3 regions of the Streptomyces sp. NPDC040432 genome follow, and region 1 is predicted to be linked to each of the others. Evidence: riboswitches for the same ligand, from Rfam matches in the RefSeq annotation. Region 1 holds a riboswitch; each other region holds the start of a gene.
What was found. A riboswitch is a leader RNA that binds a small molecule or an ion and turns the genes downstream of it on or off. The one in region 1 is predicted to bind cyclic di-AMP.
Positions count from the first base shown of each region.

Region 2: linked by a shared signal. The riboswitch ahead of ACZ58N_RS30410 (M23 family metallopeptidase) and the one ahead of ACZ58N_RS14520 (peptidoglycan DD-metalloendopeptidase family protein) in region 1 are both predicted to bind cyclic di-AMP.
Region 3: linked by a shared signal. The riboswitch ahead of ACZ58N_RS12980 (transglycosylase family protein) and the one ahead of ACZ58N_RS14520 (peptidoglycan DD-metalloendopeptidase family protein) in region 1 are both predicted to bind cyclic di-AMP.

Region 1 is NZ_JBVIVP010000005.1:321,673-329,349, reverse strand. Features, by position in the region: gene ACZ58N_RS14530 (aspartate aminotransferase family protein) at 1-856, shown strand, start outside; gene ACZ58N_RS14525 (tyrosine-protein phosphatase) at 932-1,741, opposite strand; cyclic di-AMP (ydaO/yuaA leader) riboswitch at 2,072-2,238, shown strand; gene ACZ58N_RS14520 (peptidoglycan DD-metalloendopeptidase family protein) at 2,243-3,283, shown strand; gene ACZ58N_RS14515 (SGNH/GDSL hydrolase family protein) at 3,446-4,231, shown strand; gene ACZ58N_RS14510 (YidB family protein) at 4,658-5,281, shown strand; gene ACZ58N_RS14505 (flagellin N-terminal helical domain-containing protein) at 5,332-6,255, shown strand; gene ACZ58N_RS14500 (NF041680 family putative transposase) at 6,319-7,677, shown strand, end outside.
Region 2 is NZ_JBVIVP010000020.1:125,220-132,896, reverse strand. Features, by position in the region: gene ACZ58N_RS30415 (GntR family transcriptional regulator) at 1-360, opposite strand, end outside; gene ACZ58N_RS30410 (M23 family metallopeptidase) at 646-1,455, opposite strand; cyclic di-AMP (ydaO/yuaA leader) riboswitch at 1,468-1,624, opposite strand; gene ACZ58N_RS30405 (M16 family metallopeptidase) at 1,863-3,230, opposite strand; gene ACZ58N_RS30400 (M16 family metallopeptidase) at 3,251-4,603, opposite strand; gene ACZ58N_RS30395 (DNA gyrase/topoisomerase IV subunit A) at 4,858-7,314, shown strand; gene ACZ58N_RS30390 (restriction endonuclease) at 7,420-7,677, shown strand, end outside.
Region 3 is NZ_JBVIVP010000005.1:19,926-27,602, reverse strand. Features, by position in the region: gene ACZ58N_RS13000 (nucleoside triphosphate pyrophosphohydrolase) at 1-104, shown strand, start outside; gene ACZ58N_RS12995 (globin domain-containing protein) at 156-1,358, opposite strand; gene ACZ58N_RS12990 (cytochrome P450 family protein) at 1,480-2,754, shown strand; gene ACZ58N_RS12985 (transglycosylase family protein) at 2,869-3,915, shown strand; cyclic di-AMP (ydaO/yuaA leader) riboswitch at 4,190-4,360, shown strand; gene ACZ58N_RS12980 (transglycosylase family protein) at 4,363-5,115, shown strand; gene eno (phosphopyruvate hydratase) at 5,413-6,699, shown strand; gene ACZ58N_RS12970 (FtsB family cell division protein) at 6,806-7,294, shown strand; gene ACZ58N_RS12965 (DUF501 domain-containing protein) at 7,354-7,677, shown strand, end outside.

The sequences.
Region 1 (7,677 bases):
CGACACGCGCATCGCGCTCGGCGACCTGGACGCCCTGGAACGCGAACTGCGGCGGGGCGACGTGGCCGCCTTCGTGGTGGAGCCGATCCAGGGCAAGGGCGTGCTCGCCGCGCCCCCCGGATTCCTGCGCGCGGCGCAGGAACTCCTCCACCGGCACAAGGCCCTGCTCATCGCGGACGAGGTGCAGACCGGCCTCGGCCGCACCGGCGATTTCTACGCGTACCAGCACGAACCCGGCGTCGAACCCGACCTGGTGTGCGTGGCGAAGGCCCTGTCGGGCGGCTACGTCCCGGTCGGCGCGACCCTGGGCAAGGACTGGATCTTCCAGCGCGTGTACTCGTCCATGGACCGGGTCCTCGTCCACTCGGCGAGCTTCGGCTCCAACGCGCAGGCGATGGCAGCCGGCCTGGCGGTGCTGAGCGTCATGGAGGACGAGGAGGTGACGGCCAATGCCCGTGCCATGGGCGACCTGCTGCGCGGTCGGCTCGCCGCGCTCGTCGACGAGTACGAGCTGCTGCACGAGGTGCGGGGGCGCGGGCTGATGATCGGCATCGAGTTCGGCCGGCCGTCCTCGTTGGGCCTGCGCAGCCGCTGGGCGATGCTCCAGGCCGCACGCAAGGGGCTGTTCGCCCAGATGGTCGTGGTGCCGCTGCTGCGCAAGCACCGGATCCTCACCCAGGTCTCCGGGGACCATCTGGAGGTCATCAAGCTCATCCCGCCGCTGATCGTCGACGAACGGGACGTGGACCGCTTCGTCGGGGCCTTCCGCGAGGTCATGGACGAGGCGCACGGCGGGGGCTCGCTGATGTGGGACTTCGGGCGGACACTGGTGAAGCAGGCCGTCGGCAACCGCTGACGGCCCGCCGGCCCCAGGGCCTGTCGTCGAACTCCCGTCTGCCTCCGGGCGACGACGGGACTTCGACGACAGGCCCTACGCCTCCAGCAGTCGGTCCCGCAGCCGGACCAGGGTCTCGGGTGCGAGTCCGAGACCCTCGGCGAGGTACCGGTCCACTTCGCCCCATTCCTCCTCGATGGTGGCGTACGCCGCCTCCAGGTAGGCGGCTCGCGCGTCGAAGAGGGGGGCCAACAGCTCCGCCACCTCGGCCGGACGGGGCTCGACCGCCTCCGTGGTGCGGCGCATCCGGTAGCGGCGGTGCGGGGCGTTCGACTCCAGGTAGTCCGCGACGATGGCGTCCCGTTCGACGCCGAGCGCGAGCAGCGTGACCGCGATCGACAGCCCGGCCCGGTCCTTGCCCGCCGCGCAGTGCATCAGAGCCGGCACGCTGTCCTCGGCCAGCGCGTGCACCACCCGGCTGTGTTCGGCGGTCCGGGTGCGGATCATCGTGCGGTACGAGGCGGTCATGCGCTCGGCCGCCCGGCCCTCTCCGAGGGCGGTGCGCAGCTGGGCCAGGTCGCCCTCGCGGACCATCTTCCAGAACTCCTTCCCGGCGGCCGGGTCGGACAACGGGATGTTCACGTAGCGCACACCGGGGAGTTCCACGTCCGGCCCCTCCAGGGCGTGGTCGGCGCGGTTGCGGAAGTCGAAGACGGTGTGCAGGCCGAGCGAGGAGAGGAACTGTGCTCCGGTTTCGGTGGCATGCGCCAGATGTCCGCTTCGGAACAGTCGTCCGTACCTGACCTTCCGTCCGTCGGTGGTCGGCAGGCCGCCCACGTCACGGAAATTGCGCACTCCCGTCAGCTCCGGTTCGGGTTCGGGCAGCGGCGGAAGGGGTGGGGTTATCCGCTGGGTCACGTGTGGTCCTCCGCATCGTCCTGAGGTGTCCGAATTACGCCGGTTGAGAGCAACTTGCCATGGGGAGAGGCGAGATCGCGCCAGGCTCCGTGAGCCAGATCATACGGTGACCGTCCGTGCCCGCTCGCGAAATCAGAATTCCCACGCCAGGACGGTTGTTGCTGGTGCGGAATGGACACAGGGTGACCGGAATTCCCTCGCTCGCCCAAACCTGTGATTGCGTCAGGGAATGCGTGGCTTGTTGCCCGTGGGCCGACTCGATTACCTTCACGACCGATCCGGGTGGACAGCCTAATCCTGCCGCCGCCCGGGAACCGCACCCGACCATCGACGCGCGCGGCAGGAGCGGGGGAACCAGGTAGGCCGCCGGACCGGAGCTTTCTCCGGGACGGCTCGGGGTGAAGCCGCACGCGTCCCGGACGCGGTCGGCCGGACATCTCCAGTCCGAACCCGACAGCTCACCTCGCAGGCGACGGAGAGGAATTCGCCATGCCCGGTAAGGGTAAGCACCGCCGCCCGAAGTCCAGTTCCATATCCCGCGGTCTCACCGTGGCCGGCACCGGGGGCGCCGCCCTCGCGCTGCCGCTGATCGGAGCCGCGGGCGCCCACGCCGCCACCCCCGCGGCGGCCCCGGCCACCGCACCCGCGCAGGCGCCGCAGGCCCTGCCGGCGCCCAGGGCGGTCGTCGTCACGCCGACCGCGACACCCACCGCGCCCGCCGCGGTCTACACGGTGGTGTCCGGCGACTACCTCTCGAAGATCGCCGCCGAGCGGAACATCACCGGCGGCTGGGAGCAGCTCTACGCCGACAACCGGGACGCCGTCGGGAACGACCCCTCCCTGATCCACCCCGGCCTCAAGCTGACCCTCGGTGCCCCCGGCACGGCGGGCGAGCCGGCCCCCGCCAAGAAGCAGCCGGCGCCCGGCGCCGCCACCCCGAACTCCGCCTCCGAGTCGGACTCCGGCGCCCGCTCCGACCGCTCCGAGCGGTCCTCCAGCCGACCTGAGGCCTCCGACGAGCGTTCCTCCGCCCCGACTGCGGCGCCCAGGAAGGCCGCGCCCGCGCAGAAGCCCGCCGGGTCCGGCCAGGCCGCGCCCTCCACCCCGTCGAGCCCCTCCAAGGCCGGCGGATTCGTGGCCCCGGTCGCCGGCGGAGTCTCCACCGCCTACCGCATGGGCGGCAGCATGTGGTCCTCCGGTTACCACACCGGCGTCGACTTCATGGCGAGCACCGGAACCACCGTCAAGGCCGTCGGCGCCGGCACCGTGGTCTCCGCGGGCTGGGGCGGCTCGTACGGCAACGAGGTCGTCATCAAGCACGCCGACGGCAAGTACTCCCAGTACGCGCACCTCTCCTCGCTGTCCGTCTCGGCCGGCCAGACCGTCACCGGCGGCCAGCGCGTGGGCCTCTCCGGCGCCACCGGGAACGTGACCGGCCCGCACCTCCACTTCGAGATCCGCACGGGTCCGTCCTACGGCTCGGACATCGACCCGCTGGCCTACCTCCGCTCCAAGGGCGTCAGCCTCTGACGGCACCCGCCGTCGGACACGGACACGCGTGAGGCCGGGACCCGAGGGGGGTCCCGGCCTCACGTGTACTTATTCCTTATCCCCCGCGTGGTACAGATCACGGTCCGTCAACCCCTCATTACGTTGGCGTAGGTTGGTTGCGACGGTGAAGGATGTGTTCCCGTGGCAGCGACGACGACGACACTCAAGACCATCGGCTCGTACGCGGCGATCGGGGACAGCTTCACCGAAGGCGTGGGAGACCCGGGACCCGGGGATTCCTATCTTGGCTGGGCGGACCGCCTCGCCGTGCTCCTCGCCGATCAGCGCGACGAACATGACTTCCGGTACGCGAATCTGGCCGTGCGGGGGAAGCTCCTCGACCAGATCGTGGCCGACCAGGTCCCGAGGGCCCGGGCCCTCGCACCCGACCTGGTGACCTTCTGCGCGGGCGGGAACGACATCATCCGCCCCGGCAGCGACCCGGACGACGTGGCGGAACGCTTCGAGGCGGCCGTGGCCGACCTCACGGGCGCCGTGGGCCTCGTCATGATCACCACCGGCTTCGACACCCGGGGCGTACCGGTCCTGAGGCACCTCCGGGGCAAGGTCGCCACGTACAGCGCGCACGTGCGCTCCATCGCCGACCGCTACGACTGCCCGGTGCTCGACCTCTGGTCGCTGCGTTCGGTGCAGGACCGGCGGGCCTGGGACGGCGACCGGCTGCACCTGTCGCCCGAGGGCCACACCCGCGTCGCGCTCCGCGCGGCGCAGGTGCTGGGCTACGGGATCCCGGCCGATCCCGACCAGCCGTGGCCGCCCACGCCGCCGCGCGGTTCGGTGGACGTGACCCGCGACAACATCCAGTGGGCGCGGGAACACCTCGTCCCGTGGATCGGACGCCGGCTGCGGGGCGAGTCCTCCGGCGACCACGTCGCCGCGAAGCGCCCCGACCTGCTGCCCCTCTAGGACCTGTCGTCGAACTCCCGTCTGCCTCGCGGTGTCCGGCACGCACTCCCGCACCGGACACCGCGAGGCCGCCCTCCGGGCGACGACGGGACTTTGACGACAGGCCCTCAGCTTGACGTTTGACGTCGGGTGTTGAACGTGGCCAGGGTTTGGTGCCGTGGTTCTCTTGATCGGGCCACGTCGGCTGTGGTGGTGTGCGGCCCTGGTACTTGAGCAGCTCGCGTGCGGTAGATGCACCGTGAGGCCGGCAGGGTGTCCCCGGCCGTCCATGTGTCCTCGCGAGTCCGGCGGGACGGAGTCACCGAGGTGGGTGATGAGCGTCGATCCGGCCGAACGGGGCACGAAGCGGCCGATTACTTTCTGTTCCGATACGACTCCCTTGGGTAGCGTCGCGCGAGCGCAAGATCATTGATCTGAGGGAGTTCGATGAACGAGAACACGGTGGACCCGGTCCTGGGACAGCTGCTGACGAACCTGGCCGCTGCGCCGGCGACGGCGGGCAAGTTCGACTCCTGGGTCGGAGGAGGCTCGAACGAGCCGCTGAGCGCGGAGGAGGTGACCGCGGTCGCTCCTACGGGCATGCTATCGGCGCTCGCCGAGCTGGCGGAGGTCGGGGAGGCGGAGGTCGCGGCCTCGCTCGCCGAGGAGATCCCCGCGCTGGTGGACGCGATTCCCGCCGAGACGATCGAGGCGTTCCGGGCAGCCGCACTGATCGCCAACCTGACCCCCGAGGAGGAGGCAGCGGCCGAGCAGATCGTGGCCGAGGTGCGGACCCTGGCTGCGGCCCTGCCGCAGAGCGGGTCCTGGCTCGGCTCTGGGCCCAACGAACCGCTCACCGAGGAGCAGGTGGTCGCGGCCTTGGGCGAGGAGAAGATCGCGGAGGCCGTCGCCGCGCGTGGGTTGGAGCGGGCCGAGGTCGTCGCGGAGCTGGCACGCACGCTGCCCGTCTTCATCGATGCGGTCTCACCGCTCGGCTGGGTCGACATCGACCTCCTGCGGTTCGTCCTCGCCCAGGACGGCGTGAACGTGGCCGCCCCGGCGTCCCCGTAGCGGCACGCGCCGCCCGACACCCGTACAAACCACCGACTGGGGACGATCACGTGCTGACGCTCAACACCAACATCATGTCGCTCACCACGCAGAACTATCTGAACATCACGGGCTCCACCATGGGGGTCGCCGCCGAACGGCTCGCCTCCGGCAAGCGCATCAACTCCTCCAAGGACGCCGCCGCCGGGCTCGCCATCTCCGACCGGATGACCACGCAGATCAACGGATCCGTCCAGACGTCCCGCAACAGCAACGACGCGATCTCCCTCGCGCAGACCACCGAGGGCGCGCTCAAGGAGGTCACCAGCAACCTCCAGCGCATCCGCATGCTCACGGTCCAGGCCGCCGGCGGCATCTACGCCGTCACCGACCGCCGCGCCATCCAGCAAGAGGTCGCCCAGCGGTTGGAGGCCATCGACACCATCTCGTCGCAGACCCAGTTCAACGGCATCAAAGTGCTGGCGAAGAATACCAGCATGAACTTCCGGACCGGCGCCAACGACGGCGACATCATCGCCGTCGCCATGAAGATGCTCAACGTGAACACGCTCGGCCTGGAGTCCTACAACCTGTCCAAGACCATCGCCTTCACCGACGAGAAGGACCCGAACAAGATCACCTACAAGGGCGGGGATGGTAAAACCGTGTCGGTCGCGAAGGCGGACGTCGCGGACCTCGACACGAAGTTCCTCGTCGACCCGCTGTCCATGATTGATTCCGCCCTGGTCGAGGTGACCAGCCTCCGCTCGATCCTCGGGGCCGTCCAAAACCGCTTCGAATCCAACATCCGCACCCAGGACACCGGCGTGGTGAACCTCAGCGCCGCCCGGGAACGCATCGAAGCCACCGACTACGCCATGGAAACCGCCAACTACACCCAGGCCAGCATCCTCCAGCAGGCCGGAATCTCCGTCCTGGCCCAGGTCAACTCCCAGCCGAAGAACATCCTGCCCCTCCTCCAACAACTCGGCTGAGCCCCACGTGACCGGGGCCTGATCCTGCAGGGAGAGGTCGGCGCGGTGGGTGGAGGCCGGATCGTGGAACGGGTCGAGCACGGGGTTCAACGAGACGCATTCACCGCGGTGACGGAGTTTCGCACCGAGCTGTACGCCTGCCCGCTGTCCCGGGGTGACGCACTCTTCGAGCTGTGCGACGCCCTGTTGTGTACCGACGGCCCGGTCCGCACCCTCGTGGACCTGGCCCTCGCACCCGAACATCGACGCGGGCACGGCGCCTTGTACGCCGGGTTGAACCGGGGCCGGATCGACGTGGCCCGGCTCCGGCGGGCGCTGGTCGGGGTGCCGTTGCCCCGGGCCGCCGACGGGCGTCTGGTCCTCGCGGTGGACGTGTCGCCGTGGTTGAGGCCGGACGCCAACACGTGCTCGGACCGGTCGTTCTGTCACACCTTCGGCCGGGGCCTGGGCAAGCACCAGATGGTGCCCGGGTGGCCGTACTCGATCGTCGCCGCGCTGGAGAGCGGACGCACTTCCTGGACCGCGCTCCTCGACGCGATGCACCTGGAGCCCGGCGCCGACCTCGCGGCCGTCACCGCCGCCCAAGTCCGCGAGGTCATCGAACGCCTCATCGCCGCCGGCCAGTGGCAGCGGGGTGAACCGGACGTCCTCGTCGTCCTCGACGCCGGCTACGACGCGCCCCGGATCGCGCACCTCCTGGCGGACATGCCGATCGAGGTGTTGGGCCGGCTCCGCTCGGACCGGGTGATGCGCAAGCCCGTCCCGGACCCGTGGATCTGCCCGCCGCAGGGCGGGCGTCCGCCCCAGCACGGCGGCGAGTTCGTGTTCGGCGACCCAGCCACCTGGGGCGAGGAGGCGGCGGTCACCTCCACGAGCACGGAGCGATACGGAGCCGCGACCGCGCAGGCGTGGGACCGACTCCACCCCCGGCTCACGCGCAGGGCCGCGTGGGGGGATCACGAGGGGCCGTTGCCGATCATCGAGGGCACGGTGATCCGGTTGACGGTGGCGAAGCTCCCGAGCGGCGGGGTGAACAAGCCGGTCTGGTTGTGGTGGTCGGGGACCGGGGCCGCCCCGGGGGACGTCGACCGGTGTTGGCAGGCGTTCCTGCGCAGGTTCGACGTCGAGCACACGTTCCGGCTGCTCAAGCAGACGTTCGGGTGGACCCGGCCCAAGCTCCGTGACTCCGCCGCGGCCGACCGTTGGACCTGGCTCGTCCTGGCTGCACACGCGCAACTCCGTCTCGCCCGCCCACTGGCCGCCGACCTCCGCCGACCGTGGGAACGACCGGCCACGCCGAACAGGCTCACCCCGGCCCGAGCCCGCCGGGGGTTCAGGAACCTACGGGCGAAGACGGGCACACCGGCCCGTGCACCCAAACCCACCCGGCCCGGCCCCGGCCGCCCCCTCGGCTCGAAGAAC
Region 2 (7,677 bases), on a different contig from region 1:
CCCCTGGCCCCTGCGGGCCCGCTCCTGCCCGAGCCGGACCAGCCCGCGCAGTACCTTCAGATGGCCCTCCGTGCGCCGGTGGGCGGCCCTGGAGGCCGCCAGGGGCTCCAGGAGCGTCCGTAGCTCCAGGAGGTCGGCCGCCTCCTGCTCGGTGGGCTCGGCCACGCAGGCACCCGCATGGCGCCGGGTGGTGACGAACCCCTCGGACTCCAGGGTGCGCAGCGCCTCGCGGACCGGGACGCGGGAGACCCCGTACCGGCGGGCGAGGACCTCCTCGGTGAGTCGGCCGCCCGGCCCGAAGAAGCCGGAGACGATATCGTCGCGGATCGCTGTGCATACCGCGTGCGCGGGAATACGCAAGACCGGACCTCCGCTTGAATTCGGTTGCCGGCGCCGTCGCCGGAATCGTGACCGTGTCGCGACTCTATTGCAACACGCGAATATTTCCGAGGACGGCCGGAAATCCGAAACATTCCGCGGATCCGGGGAGGGAACCCGGACGGGGAGGGCGGGGCGGCGACACCGGTGCGGCCGGGACGGCGAAAACGCGGGAACCCCGACAGCCCGAGGGCCCGAAAACGCGGACGACCCCGGCTCGGTGAGCCGGGGTCGTCCGTGAAGACCGGTGGTGCGGTACCGCTCGGGTCAGAGGTTCACGCCGTGCGAGCGCAGGTACGCCAGCGGGTTGATGTCCGAGCCGTACTGCGGGCTGGTGCGCGCCTCGAAGTGCAGGTGCACGCCGCTGGAGTTGCCGGTGGTGCCGGCGAGGCCGATCTGCTGGCCCGGGGCGACCTGCTGGCCGGCGGACACGCTGAGCGAGTCCATGTGGCCGTACTGCGTGTAGGTGCCGTCGTTGTGCTTGATGATCACGTTGTTGCCGTACGCGCCGCCCCAGCCGGCCTCGACGACCGTACCGGCGCCGACCGCGCGGACCGAGGTGCCGAGGGAGGCGTGGAAGTCGATGCCGGTGTGGCTGCCGGAGGACCACATGGCGCCGCCCGCACCGTAGGAGGTGCTGACGTAGGAGCCCGCGATCGGCGAGACGTAGGTGTTGAGGCGCTTGCGCTCCTCCTCGCGGGCGACGCGCTCGGCGGTCTCCCGCTCGGACTTGGCCTTGGCCTCGGCGGCCTCGGCGACGCGCTTGGCCTCGGCGGCACGCTGCTTGGCGTCGGCCTCGGCCTGGGCCTGGGCGGTGACGGCGTCGGCGGCGCTCTGCTGGAGATCGGCCTGGGCCACGATGTCGCCCTGGAGGTCGTTCGCGACGACCGCCGGGTTCTGGCCGGTGTCCTCCATGGAGGGGCCCGAGTTGTCCGCAGCGAAGGCCGGGGCTGCGATGGTGCCGACCACGCCCGTGGTGGCGAGGGCGGCTATACCGGCGTAGCCGGCGGTCTTGCGGCTCAGACGGCTGGAGCCGCGGTGCTTGCCGGAGCCGGTGGGACGACTGCCAAACGCCATGAAGGGGGTGATCCTTTCCTTCCCTCTCGCCTACCGGGTTAGCTGACGGGTTCGGAGCAGGAAGGTCTCCTACGGGCCTCCTCTTGCGAGGCGGTCCGATTCACCCCAGGGACTGTGGGTCCCCGGCTCCCCAGGCTCGCGCCTGACGGGGACTCGGCGATCACTGTTCGGTGCCGCGGATGCGGCGGGCACAACTGACGAACAGCAGGGCCGACGCTAGGCGGATCATCAGTGGATCGCCAAACACACGAGCGCTTTTGTTGCGTACGCCACACCGCATACGAGCAACCAAACCACTAAACGGACAAAAGGGGCCCTGACGGATAATCCATCAGAGCCCCTCGGGAAACGGTCGGTTACCGGTCGAGCGGCGGTCGCCCGCCACTCGACACCCGTTCAACCACCGGTCAGTTGGTGACGACCGTTACGGCGCCGATTCCCAGTGCCCGTACGGGCTCCTCGATCTGAGCCGCGTCGCCCACGAGCACCGTCACCAGACGGTCCACCGGGAAGGCCCGCACCACCGCCGAAGTCGCCTCCGCCGTACCGGTTTCCGCCAGCCGGGCGTACAGCCGGGCCTGGTAGTCGTCCGGCAGTTCCTGCTCGACCTGATCGGCCAGCGTGCCCGCCACGGAGGACGCCGTCTCGAACTTCAGCGGGGCCACCCCCACCAGGTTCTGCACCGCCACATCGCGCTCGGCGTCCGTCAGTCCGCCCTCCGCGAGGGTGCGCAGCACCTTCCAGAGGTCCTCCAGCGCCGGGCCGGTGTTCGGGGTGTCCACCGAGCCGCTGATGGCGAGCATCGAGGCGCCCTTGCCGTCGGCGGTGGAACGCAGCACCTGACCGAAGGCGCGCACGCCGTACGTGTACCCCTTCTCCTCGCGCAGCACCTTGTCCAGGCGCGAGGTGAGCGTGCCGCCGAGGCAGTACGTACCGAGCACCTGCGGGGCCCACACCAGGTCGTGGCGGTCCGCGCCGATCCGGCCGATGAGCAACTGCGTCTGGACCGCACCGGGCCGGTCGACGATGACCACCCGGCCCGTGTCGTCGGCCGTCACCGGGGGCACCGGGCGGGCCTCGGCGGTGTTGCCGCTCCAACTGCCCAGGGTGTCGGCCAGGACGGCGTCCAGGTCGATCCCGGTCAGGTCGCCGACGACCACCGCGGTGGCGGTGGCGGGGCGCACGTGGGCCTCGTAGAAGGCACGGACGGCCGCGGAGTCGATGCGGGCCACCGTCTCCTCGGTGCCCTGGCGCGGCCGGGACATGCGCAGGGAGGCCGGGAAGAGCTCCTTGGAGAGCTGCTTGGCCGCGCGGCGCTGCGGGTTGGCGAGCTCGTGCGGGATCTCGTCGAGCCGGTTGCGCACCAGCCGGTCGACCTCGGTGTCGGCGAAGGCGGGCGCCCGCAGCGCCTCGGCGAGCAGACCCATCGCCTTCTGCAGGCGGGAGGCCGGAACCTCCAGGGAGACCCGCAGGCCGGGGTGGTCGGCGTGTGCGTCGAGCGTGGCGCCACAGCGCTCCAGCTCGGCGGCGAACTCCTCGGCGGAGTGCTTGTCGGTGCCTTCCGACAGGGCGCGGGCCATGATCGTGGCCACCCCGTCGAGGCCCTCGGGCTCCGCGTCCAGCGGGGCCGCGAGGTTGACCTCGACGGCGACCACCTGCTGGCCCGGACGGTGGCAACGCAGCACGGTCAGGCCGTTGGGCAGCGCGCCGCGCTCGGGGGCCGGAAAGGCCCACGGGGTGGCGTCGCCGGGCTGCGGCTGCGGGTGGAAGGTCATCGTGACGGCTGCGGTGTCGCTCACTGCTCCGCCCCTTCGTTCGCGTCGGTGTCGTCGGTGGCGTCGGCGTCGGACCCGGCCGACGGTTCGTAGACCAGGACCGCCCGGTTGTCGGGGCGCAGTCGGGCCGCGGCCACGGCCTGCACCTCCTCGGCGGTGACGTCCAGGACGCGCTTGACGGCGGTCAGGGCCAGCTGCGGGTCACCGAACAGCACCGCGAAGCGGCACAGTTCGTCGGCCCGGCCGGCCACCGTGCTCAGCCGGTCCAGCCATTCGCGCTCCAGCTGCGCCTGGGCGCGCTCCATCTCCTCGGCCGTGGGGCCCTCGGCGGCGAACCGCGCGAGCTCCTCGTCGACGGCGGCCTCGATGGCGGGCACCTCGACTCCGCTGGAGGTCTTGACGTCCAGCCAGCCCAGCGAGGGCGCCCCGGCCAGGCGCAGCAGGCCGAAACCGGCGGCGACGGCGCTCTGGTCGCGGCGTACCAGCCGGTTGTGCAGGCGGGAGGACTCCCCGCCGCCCAGCACGGTCAGCGCCACGTCGGCGGCGTCGCACTCGCGGGTGCCGTCGTGCGGGAGACGGTAGGCGGCCATCAGCGCGCGCGCCGGAACCTCCTCGACGATCTCCTCGCGGAGCTGCCCGCCCATGACCTCGGGCAACGAGCCGTCACGCGGCGGCTGCTTGCCGTCGTGCGACGGAATGCTGCCGAAGTACTTCTCGACCCAGGCGAGGGTGCGCTCGGGGTCGATGTCGCCGACCACCGACAGCACGGCGTTGTTGGGCGCGTAGTAGGTACGGAAGAACGCGCGCGCGTCCTCCAGGGACGCGGCGTCCAGGTCGGCCATCGAGCCGATCGGGGTGTGGTGGTACGGGTGGCCCTCGGGGTACGCGAGGGCCGTCAGCTTCTCGAACGCGGTCCCGTAGGGCACGTTGTCGTAGCGCTGGCGGCGCTCGTTCTTGACGACGTCGCGCTGGTTCTCCATGGACTCGTCGTCCAGGGCTGCCAGCAGCGAGCCCATCCGGTCCGCCTCCAGCCACAGCGCGAGTTCCAGCTGATGGGCCGGCATGGTCTCGAAGTAGTTGGTGCGCTCGAAGCTGGTGGTCCCGTTCAGGGAGCCCCCGGCGCCCTGAACGAGCTCGAAGTGTCCGTTGCCCGGTACGCTCGCCGAACCCTGGAACATCAGGTGCTCGAAAAGGTGAGCCAGGCCGGTCCGCCCCTTGACTTCGTGGCGCGAGCCGACGTCGTACCAGAGGCAGACGGCGGCGACCGGGGTGAGGTGGTCCTCGGACAGCACCACGCGCAGGCCGTTGGCCAGCCGGTGCTCGGTCGCTGTCAGGCCGCCGGAGCCGGCCTGAGCTGTGGCCGTGTGACCCATGGGCATGTGGTCCCTTCGATCGCGATGCAGAGATTTCTGTCAGACCTGCCACTGTATGCAAGCGCGTCGGCCCCCGGAGAAGTTCCCGGGTGCAGCCGGCGGACTCCGTCCGGGGGACCCCCGGGGTCGGAGTCGGCATTGTCGGCGCCCCGGGCCACAATGGTCCGCGTCGCCCCTGCCGGACCGCCCGGCCGGAACCCGTAAGTCCAGGTACACCCCGTACACCCGATTCTTGGTTAAGGAGCCGCGCAGCGATGGCCCGCCGCAGCACGAAGACCCCGCCGCCGGAGGATTTCGAGGAGAAGATCCTCGACATCGACGTCGTCGACGAAATGCAGGGCTCCTTCCTCGAGTACGCGTACTCGGTGATCTACTCCCGTGCCCTCCCGGACGCCAGGGACGGCATGAAGCCGGTGCACCGGCGCATCGTCTACCAGATGAACGAGATGGGCCTGCGCCCCGACCGCGGCTACGTCAAGTGCGCCCGCGTCGTGGGCGAGGTCATGGGCAAGTTGCACCCGCACGGCGACGCGTCGATCTACGACGCGCTCGTGCGCATGGCCCAGCCCTTCTCGATGCGCCTGCCGCTGGTCGACGGCCACGGCAACTTCGGCTCCCTCGGCAACGACGACCCGCCGGCCGCCATGCGTTACACCGAGTGCCGGATGGCCGACGCCACGTCACTCATGACGGAGTCGATCGACGAGGACACCGTCGACTTCAACGCCAACTACGACGGCCAGGAACGCGAACCGGTCGCCCTGCCCGCGGCGTACCCGAACCTGCTCGTCAACGGCGCCTCCGGGATCGCCGTCGGCATGGCCACCAACATGGCCCCGCACAACCTGGGCGAGGTCATCGCGGCCGCCCGCCACCTGATCCGTCACCCGGAGGCGGACCTGGAGGCGCTGATGCGCTTCGTGCCGGGTCCCGACCTGCCCACGGGCGGCCGGATCGTCGGGCTCTCCGGGATCAAGGACGCCTACGAGAACGGTCGCGGCACGTTCAAGATCCGCGCGACGGTCGCGGTGGAGGACGTCACCCCGCGCCGCAAGGGCCTCGTCGTCACCGAACTGCCCTTCACGGTGGGCCCCGAGAAGGTCATCGCGAAGATCAAGGACCTGGTCGGCTCGAAGAAGCTCCAGGGCATCGCCGACGTCAAGGACCTCACCGACCGCTCTCACGGCCTGCGCCTGGTCATCGAGATCAAGAACGGTTTCCACCCGGAGGCCGTGCTGGAGCAGCTCTACAAGCTGACGCCGATGGAGGAGTCCTTCGGCATCAACAACGTCGCCCTGGTCGACGGGCAGCCCCTGACCCTGGGCCTCAAGGAGCTGCTGGAGGTCTACCTGGACCACCGCTTCGAGGTCGTCCGCCGGCGCAGCGAGTTCCGTCGCACCAAGCGGCGCGACCGGCTGCACCTGGTCGAGGGCCTGCTGGTGGCCCTGATCGACATCGACGAGGTCATCCGGCTGATCCGCGAGAGCGACAACTCCGCGCAGGCCAAGGAACGGCTGATCGAGCACTTCTCGCTCAGCGAGATCCAGACGCAGTACATCCTCGACACGCCGCTGCGCCGCCTGACGCGCTTCGACCGGATCGAGCTGGAGTCCGAGCGCGACCGCCTCACCGGTGAGATCGACGAGCTGACCGGCATCCTGGATTCGGACGGCGAACTGCGCAAGCTGGTCTCCTCCGAACTGGCCGCGGTGGCGAAGAAGTTCGGCACCGAGCGCCGGACGGTGCTGCTGGAGTCGGCGGGCACGGCCATCGCCGCCGTGCCGCTGGAGGTCGCGGACGACCCGTGCCGCGTGCTGCTGTCCTCCACCGGCCTGCTCGCCCGTACGGCCAACGGCGAACCGCTCCCCGAGGAGGAGGGCGGCGGCCGGGCGAAGCACGACCTGATCGTCTCCCAGGTGGCCGCGACCGCACGGGCGGACATCGGCGCGGTGACCTCGTACGGGCGTCTGCTGCGCCTGTCGGTGATCGATCTGCCCCAGCTGCCGGACACGCACGCCGCGCCGAACCTGGCCGGCGGCGCGCCCGTCTCGGAGTTCCTCTCCGGGCTGGAGGCCGACGAGACCGTGGTCTGCCTGACCTCCCTCGACGAGTCCTCCCAGGGGCTGGCCCTGGGCACCGAGCAGGGCGTGGTCAAGCGGGTCGTGCCGGACTACCCGGCGAACAAGGACGAGCTGGAGGTCATCACCCTCAAGGAGGGTGACCGGATCGTCGGCGCGGTCGAGCTGCGCACCGGCGAGGAGGACCTGGTCTTCATCACCGACGACGCCCAGTTGCTGCGCTATCCGGCGGCCCAGGTACGCCCCCAGGGGCGTCCGGCGGGCGGCATGGCGGGCATCAAGCTCGCCGACAACGCCAAGGTGATCCACTTCTCGGCCGTGGACCCGGCCCGGGACGCCGTGGTCTTCACGGTCGCGGGATCGCACGGGACGCTGGACGACTCGGTGCGCTCCGGCAAGCTCACCCCCTTCGACCAGTACCCGCGCAAGGGCCGCGCCACGGGCGGGGTCCGCTGCCAGCGCTTCCTGAAGGGCGAGGACGTCCTGGTGCTGGCCTGGGCGGGTGGGGCTCCGGTACGGGCCGCCACGGCGAACGGCGCCCCGGCCGCACTGCCCGCCGTGGACCCGCGTCGTGACGGCTCGGGAGCGGCGCTGCCGGCCGTCGTCGAAGCCCTGGCGGGGGGCGTGTTGTAGCACCTGCGGGCACGGGGTTCGCGGGCTGTGCCATGGGGCACACCCCGGGCCCCGTGCCCGACTAGTGTTTTCCCCGTACACGCGGGTGGGGGGAGAACACAGCTGATGAGTCGTCGGTCCAGCGGGTTGATCGGGGTGTGGGCCGAGGCCCAACGACAGCAGCAGAGGGCACAGCTGATCCAGCAGCGCGAGGCGGAACGCCGGCAGCGGGCGTACGAACGGGACGTCGCCCGGGGTCGTCGGGAGCAGCAGGCCGCCTACAAACAGCACCGCGAGGCCGAGGCCCGGCGCCGGACGGACGAACTCGACGCCGAGATCGCGGCCCTTCAGGGGATGCTGGCCGCGGGCTGCCGGGCGCCCGCC
Region 3 (7,677 bases), 300 kb from region 1:
TGGCGGCGCGCGCCGAGGAGGCGGGAACCGACCCCGAGACGGCGCTGCGCGCGGCGGCCCGCGCCTACCGGGACACGATCCGGGCGGCCGAGGGCGTCGGGTAGCGCTCCGGCGGGGGAGCCCGGCGGAGCGTCGGGCGGGGGCCGGGCGGCCCCTCAGCCATCGTGCGGGGAGCGTCCCGACGGGTTGTGCCAGTGCGTGGCGGGCCGGTTCAGGAACCACTCGCCGAAGCCCGTCGGCCGGTTCGGGGCGGCACCGACGGGGGGAACGGCGTCGTGGAAGAGGCGGTCCGGGCGGGCCCCGAGCCCTTCCAGCAGTTGAACGGTCTCGTCGACGAACTGCGGCGGTCCGCTGAGGTGGACGTCCTGCTCCGGCCAGAGCCCCCGGTTGCTGAGCGCGGTCGCCAGCCGGTCGGTCGCCTGGTTGCGGTGCCGGCCCGGGGCCGGCGTGATGTAGGTGACGGCGAGCCAGCCCAGTGAGGCGGCGTACGCGTCGATGAGCGGCCGGTCGTAGAGGTGCGCGGCGTCCCGGGCGACCACGAAGAGCCGTACGTCGTGGTCGGGAGGCCGTTCGACCAGGTCCTCCAGCATGGCGCGGACGGGTGCCCAGCCGGTCCCGGCGGCGATGAGGGTGAGGGGCCGGTCGGCGCGGCGCAGGATCGCCGACCCGCCGGGGGCGCCGAGCCGTAGGCGTTCGCCGGGTCGGACGTCGCGGACCAGGGCGGTGCTGAGCCTGCCGCCCTCGACGCGGCTGACGTGGAGATCGACGGTGTCGTCGGCGCGGGGCGCGTTGCCCAGCGAGTACGTGCGCCAGGTGGTCGGCACGCGCGCGCTGCTCACGCTCACGTACTGACCGGGAAGGTGGGCGAGGGGGGCGTGCGGCCGCAGGGTCAGTACGGCGATGTCCTCCCCGTACTGGAGGTGTCGCACGATCTCGGCGTCCCACCAGGGCGGTGAGTCGTCGGCGGCGGCGCCGGCCGTCATCACGTCGGCGATCACCTGGTAGGCCTCGGCCCAGGCCTTCTCGGTGGCCGGGTTCCACGCCTCGCCGGAGGTCTCGGCGAGCGCGGCGAGCAGGCTGGCGCCGACGGCCGCGTAGTGCTCGGGTCCGACGAGGAACTTGCGGTGGTCGCGGCCGAGGTCCTGGAGGTAGGGGACGAGGGTCTCGTCCTCCAGGCGCGAGATCACATGGGTGAGGGCCGCGAAGAGCCGGTCCCGCTGCCGCTCCATGTCCTCGGAGGCGGCCGGGAAGAGCTCACGGATCCCGGGGTTGTGCCAGAACAGGTGGGCGTAGAAGTACTTGACCGCGTGCTCGGCCCTCCTCTCCACCACCGCGAAGCTGCTTTTCAAGATCCTCACATCCACAAAACCGAAAGTAGGAACGGCGGGGAACGGGACGTCAAGGGATGGCCGATCTACGGACAGCCCCGACGAACACCCCATATCGGATCGCCGGTACGGTCCGGGATACGGTCTGCGGGTGCATGAGCAGACCTCCGCGACCCCGGCCGATCCGCCCTCCACCGAGGGTCCGACCCTCTTCGACTGGGAGTTCGCGACCGACCCCTACCCCGCCTACGCCTGGCTGCGCGAGCACTCCCCGGTGCACCGCACCGCGCTCCCCAGCGGGGTCGAGGCCTGGCTCGTCACCCGCTACGCCGACGCCCGGCAGGCGCTCGCCGACCAGCGCCTCAGCAAGAACCCGGCGCACCACGCCGGACCCGAGCACGCCAGGGGCAGGACCGGCATCCCGGGGGAGCGCAAGGCGGAACTGATGACGCACCTGCTGAACATCGACCCGCCGGACCACACCCGACTGCGCCGGCTGGTGTCGAAGGCGTTCACGCCGCGCCGCGTCGCCGAGTTCACCCCGCGCGTGCAGGAGCTCACCGACCACCTGATCGACGCCTTCGCCGCGAAGGGGGAGGCCGACCTCATCCACGAGTTCGCCTTCCCGCTCCCCATCTACGCCATCTGCGAGATGCTCGGCGTACCGCGCGAGGACCAGGACGACTTCCGCGACTGGGCCGGGATGATGATCCGCCACGGTGGCGGTCCGCGCGGCGGGGTCGCCCGCTCCGTCAAGCAGATGCGCACCTATCTCGGGGAACTCATCCACCGAAAAAGGGACGACCTGGGCAATGACCTCATCTCCGACCTGATCCGGGCGAGCGACCACGGCGACCACCTCACCGAGGCCGAGGCCACGGCGATGGCGTTCATCCTCCTGTTCGCCGGCTTCGAGACGACCGTGAACCTCATCGGCAACGGCGTCCACTCCCTCTTCATGAACCCGGAGCAGCGCGCGCGCCTCCAGGCCTCCCTCGCGGCCGGCGAGAGCGGCCTGCTGGAGACCGGTGTCGAGGAACTCCTGCGCTACGACGGCCCGGTGGAGCTGGCGACCTGGCGGTTCGCGACCGTGCCGCTGACCCTCGGCGGTCAGGAGATCGCGGCCGGCGATCCGGTGCTGGTGGTCCTCGCGGCGGCGGACCGCGACCCCGAGCGGTTCGACGATCCGAACACCCTGGACCTGTCCCGCGGTGACAACCAGCACCTCGGATACGGCCACGGGATCCACTACTGCCTCGGCGCCCCGCTCGCCCGACTCGAAGGGCAGACGGCGCTCGCGACTTTGCTGACGCGTCTGCCGGATCTGGAACTTGCCATTCCCCCCACGGACCTGCGCTGGCGCGGCGGACTCATCATGCGTGGCCTGCGCACGCTTCCTGTTCGATTCACACCCCGAAACAACTGAGGCGCATTCCGACGCCGTCTGATCACACGTCAGTCACCGACCGAACTTGTGACAATCGTTCGAAGGCCGCTAGGTTCTGCCGTTACCCCGCCGTTATGCGAAAGGTGCAGCCTCATGCGTTCCGGGAACGGCCGCCACAGACGCCCCCGCCAGGTACCCGCCCTGGTCGTCACCGCCGGAGTCACCGGCTCCGCACTCGCCCTGCCCCTGCTCGCCGCGACGAACGCGAGCGCGGCCGACACGTCCACCTGGGACAAGGTGGCCGACTGCGAGAGCGACGGCAGTTGGAGCGCCAACTACGGCAGCGGTGAGTACGGCGGGCTCCAGTTCACCCAGGAGCAGTGGAGGAACGCGGGCGGACTCGCCTACGCGGAGCGCCCGGACCTCGCCAGCCGCTCCCAGCAGATAGCCGTCGGCGAGAAGGTGCTGGCCTCGCAGGGCCCCCAGGCGTGGCCGCTGTGCGCCGCCTCGGCCGGTCTGACCCAGCAGGGCCCGGCCGCCGCGGTGGATCCGGGTGACCCCCGGCCCGCCGGTCCGGTCACCCCCACGCCCGTCCGGCCCGAGGGTTCGGTGCCCGTCGCCGGCTCCGAGCCCGCCGTCGACTTCGGGGCGCCGACCCCGCAGCCGGGCCAGGAGGGCCCCGCCACCGGTCCGACCGGCCTGCCGGACTACCCGCTGGGCCCCACCAGTGGACTGCCCGTCATGCCCGACCCGGTCTCCCCGGCCCCGTCCACGGACCCCACGGTCCCGCCGACGACCGTGCCGCCGACGACGACCCCGCCGACCACGGCGCCCACCACCCCGGTGGACCCGACGGCCCCGGCCACCCCGACCGTTCCGGGCGACCCCACCGCCCCGGTGGACCCGACGGCCCCGGCCACCCCGACCACTCCGGGAGCCACGCCCACGGCCGTGCCCGCCGGTGTGGTCGACGGAGCGGGCAAGCACCGCGGTCCGGCCGCCGTGGAGGCGCCGGGCGCTTCTGACGCCGCGTCGAAGCCCTCGTACACCGTGAAGGCCGGCGACAGCCTCACCGCGATCGCCGACGCCAAGGGTCTCAAGGGTGGTTGGGGCGAGCTGTACGCGGCCAACGAGCAGGTCATCGGGAAGGACGCCGACCTCATCAAGCCGGGTCAGAACCTGGATCTAACCAAGGAATAGGGGCAGTTCGGCCACCCGGAAAGAGCTGAATGTCCGTTATCGGCAAATGAGACATGCGTCTCTTCCGATCAACTGGCGTGTCTCATTCCGGAACTTCCACAAACCCGCCCCTCACCTGCGTAAACGTACTTTTGAGGATGGCAAGTAGGCCGGTTTCTCCCTGATGTCGCGCGTTGAACATCAGGGGGAGACCTGTCTACCTTCTGAGTCGCTCGCCACCGCGAGCTCCTTCGACCGCATCGCCGAATCCTGCCGGCGGACGGGGGGAACAGTCGTCGCGCAAGCGCCGAAGGCAGGAGCGGGGGAACCAAGGTAGGCGCCGGGAAAGGCCGTTGGGAGACGGCTGTATACCGGCTTGGGGTTAAGCCACGTGCTCGACACGTGACCGGGCAACTCATCCGCCCGAACCCGACAGCTCACCTCGAAGGCGTCGGTGAGGAGAACTCCATGCTGCTTTCCGGCAAGGGCAAGCACCGTCGCGGCTCCAAGGCCGTCCGTATCGTCACGCTCGCCGGTGTCGCCGGTGTCGCCGTCGCGGCCCCGCTGATGGCCGCCGGTACCGCGAGCGCCGCGACCGTCTCCGAGTGGGACAAGGTCGCGCAGTGCGAGTCCGGTGGCAACTGGGCCATCAACACCGGCAACGGCTACTACGGCGGCCTGCAGTTCTCGGCCTCCACCTGGGCCGGCTACGGCGGCAAGGCGTACGCCGCCACCGCCAACCAGGCCAGCAAGTCCCAGCAGATAGCCATCGCCGAGAAGGTCCTCAAGGGTCAGGGCAAGGGCGCCTGGCCGCACTGCGGCAAGGGCCTGTCCAACGCCGCGTACAACGGCGGCGGCTCGACCACCACGCCCGCCAAGCCGAAGCCTGAGACGAAGCCGGCCAAGCCCGCCCCGGCGAAGCCCGCGAAGCCGGCCACGCCCGCCAAGCCGAGCACGCCGAAGGCCGAGCCGAAGCGCACCGAGGTCCCCGTCTCGCGCTCCGAGCGCGTCGAGACCCCGGCCGTCAAGCCGCAGGCCCCCAAGACCGAGGCCCCGGCCACCGGCAACGGTTCCTACGTCGTCAAGGCCGGCGACACCCTGGGCACCATCGCCCAGGCGAACGGCGTCAAGGGCGGCTGGGAGAAGCTCTTCCAGCTGAACAAGGACACCGTCAAGGACGCCGACCTGATCTTCCCGGGTCAGAAGCTGAAGCTCAGCTGAATTCCGGCATAACACCGCATCACCCGCGGTCCCCGCACGATGCCCACCGCCCGGCGCGTATCCCCTCACGCGCCGGGCGGCGGCATGTCCGGGGCCCGCTCCGACCGGCCCTTCGTGGACCGGAAGCCGTTTCTTCAAGAGACCTATGTCCTGGAACGGGGGCATTCAGCCCCTATTTCGTCCCAGGACCCGGGCGGTCGGCGGGCCCAGTGCCCGGAGCCGGTTAGGCTCTAGGCGGCAAGGCCATCCCACGGCCTGACACGCCACCGCACACCCAGCGTCACATCCCAGAAGGAGATGCTCGTGCCGTCCATCGACGTCGTCGTAGCCCGGGAAATCCTGGACTCCCGAGGCAACCCCACGGTCGAGGTCGAGGTGGGCCTCGACGATGGCAGCACCGGCCGTGCTGCAGTTCCGTCCGGCGCCTCCACCGGTGCATTCGAGGCCATCGAGCTGCGTGACGGTGACCCCAACCGTTACTTCGGCAAGGGTGTCGAGAAGGCCGTCCTCGCCGTCATCGAGCAGATCGGCCCGGAGCTCGTCGGCTACGACGCCACCGAGCAGCGCCTGATCGACCAGGCCATGTTCGACCTGGACGCCACCGAGAACAAGGGCTCCCTCGGCGCCAACGCCATCCTCGGCGTGTCCCTCGCCGTCGCGCACGCCGCGTCCGAGGCCTCGGACCTGCCGCTCTTCCGCTACCTCGGCGGCCCGAACGCGCACCTGCTGCCCGTTCCGATGATGAACATCCTCAACGGTGGGTCGCACGCCGACTCCAACGTGGACATCCAGGAGTTCATGATCGCCCCGATCGGCGCGGAGTCCTTCTCCGAGGCGCTGCGCTGGGGTGCCGAGGTCTACCACACCCTCAAGAAGGTCCTCCACACCAAGGGCCTCTCCACCGGCCTCGGTGACGAGGGCGGCTTCGCCCCGAACCTGGAGTCCAACCGCGCCGCGCTCGACCTCATCGTCGAGGCCATCAAGCAGGCCGGCTACGTCCCGGGCAAGGACATCGCGCTCGCGCTCGACGTCGCCGCGTCCGAGTTCTACAAGGACGGCAAGTACGAGTTCGAGGGCCAGTCCCGCTCGGCCGCCGAGATGACCGAGTACTACGAGGAGCTCGTCTCCGCGTACCCGATGGTCTCCATCGAGGACCCGCTGTACGAGGACGACTGGGCCGGCTGGAAGACCCTCACCGACAAGCTGGGCACCAAGGTCCAGATCGTCGGCGACGACCTCTTCGTCACCAACCCGGAGCGCCTGGCCCGCGGCATCGAGGAGGGCTCCGCCAACGCCCTGCTCGTGAAGGTGAACCAGATCGGTTCGCTGACCGAGACCCTCGACGCCGTCGAGATGGCCCAGCGCAACGGCTTCAAGTGCATGATGTCGCACCGCTCCGGCGAGACCGAGGACGTCACCATCGCCGACCTCGCCGTCGCCGTGAACTGCGGCCAGATCAAGACCGGCGCCCCGGCCCGCTCGGACCGCGTCGCCAAGTACAACCAGCTGCTGCGCATCGAGGAGATCCTCGACGACGCCGCCGTGTACGCGGGCCGCTCCGCCTTCCCGCGCTTCAAGGGCTAAGGGCCAATCAGCGCCTCGCGGCGCCGGCCTCCGTACGTCCCCGCACTCGGTCCCGTACCGTGTGCGGGGACGTATTGCGTAGCGCGCACTCAGGGGAGGCGGGACCATGACCGGGAACCGGGACCGGTTCTCCACCTTCTCGACCGCGACCAGGCTCAAGCAGCTCGGTGAGCGGACCGCCGCGCACGTCTACCGCTCGCAGTCGCGGCGCCACGTCCGCCGCAGCCGACTCACGGGCCGGGCCGCCCTGCTCGTCCTCGTCCTCTGTACCCTGGTCGTCGCCCTCGCGTACCCGATGCGCCAGTACGTTTCCCAGCGCTCGGAGATCGCGGACCAGCAACGGGCGGCGGTCGACGCGTACAAGCGCCTCGAACAGCTCCGTGACGAGAAGGCCCGCTGGCAGGACCCGGCCTACGCCGAGCAGCAGGCGCGCAAGCACCTGCACTTCCTGCGTCCGGGCGAGACCGGCTACATCATGAACGACCCCGGGGCCGAGGCCTCGGAGCGCCGCCGCGGCGGGGAGGCCGGTTCCGACCGGCCCTGGTACTCCAACGTCTGGGACGGGGTCGACAAGGCCGACCGTCCCGGCGACTGAACGCGTACCCGCCCGTCCCGCACCCACCACCCACGACACCGAAGAGACTTCCTCCAGGCATGCAGACGCCCCCGCCCCAGACCGACCGGACCGAGCCGACCGACGCGGACATCGAGGCGTTCGAGCAGCAGCTCGGCCGCCCCCCGCGCGGACTGCGCGCCATCGCGCACCGCTGCCCCTGCGGGCAGCCGGACGTCGTCGAGACCGCGCCCCGGCTCCCCGACGGCACCCCCTTCCCGACGCTGTACTACCTGACGTGCCCGCGCGCGGCCTCCGCGATCGGCACGCTGGAGGCCAACGGCGTGATGAAGGAGATGCAGGCCCGGCTCGCCGAGGACCCGGAGCTCGCCGCCGCCTACCGGGCCGCGCACGAGGACTACATC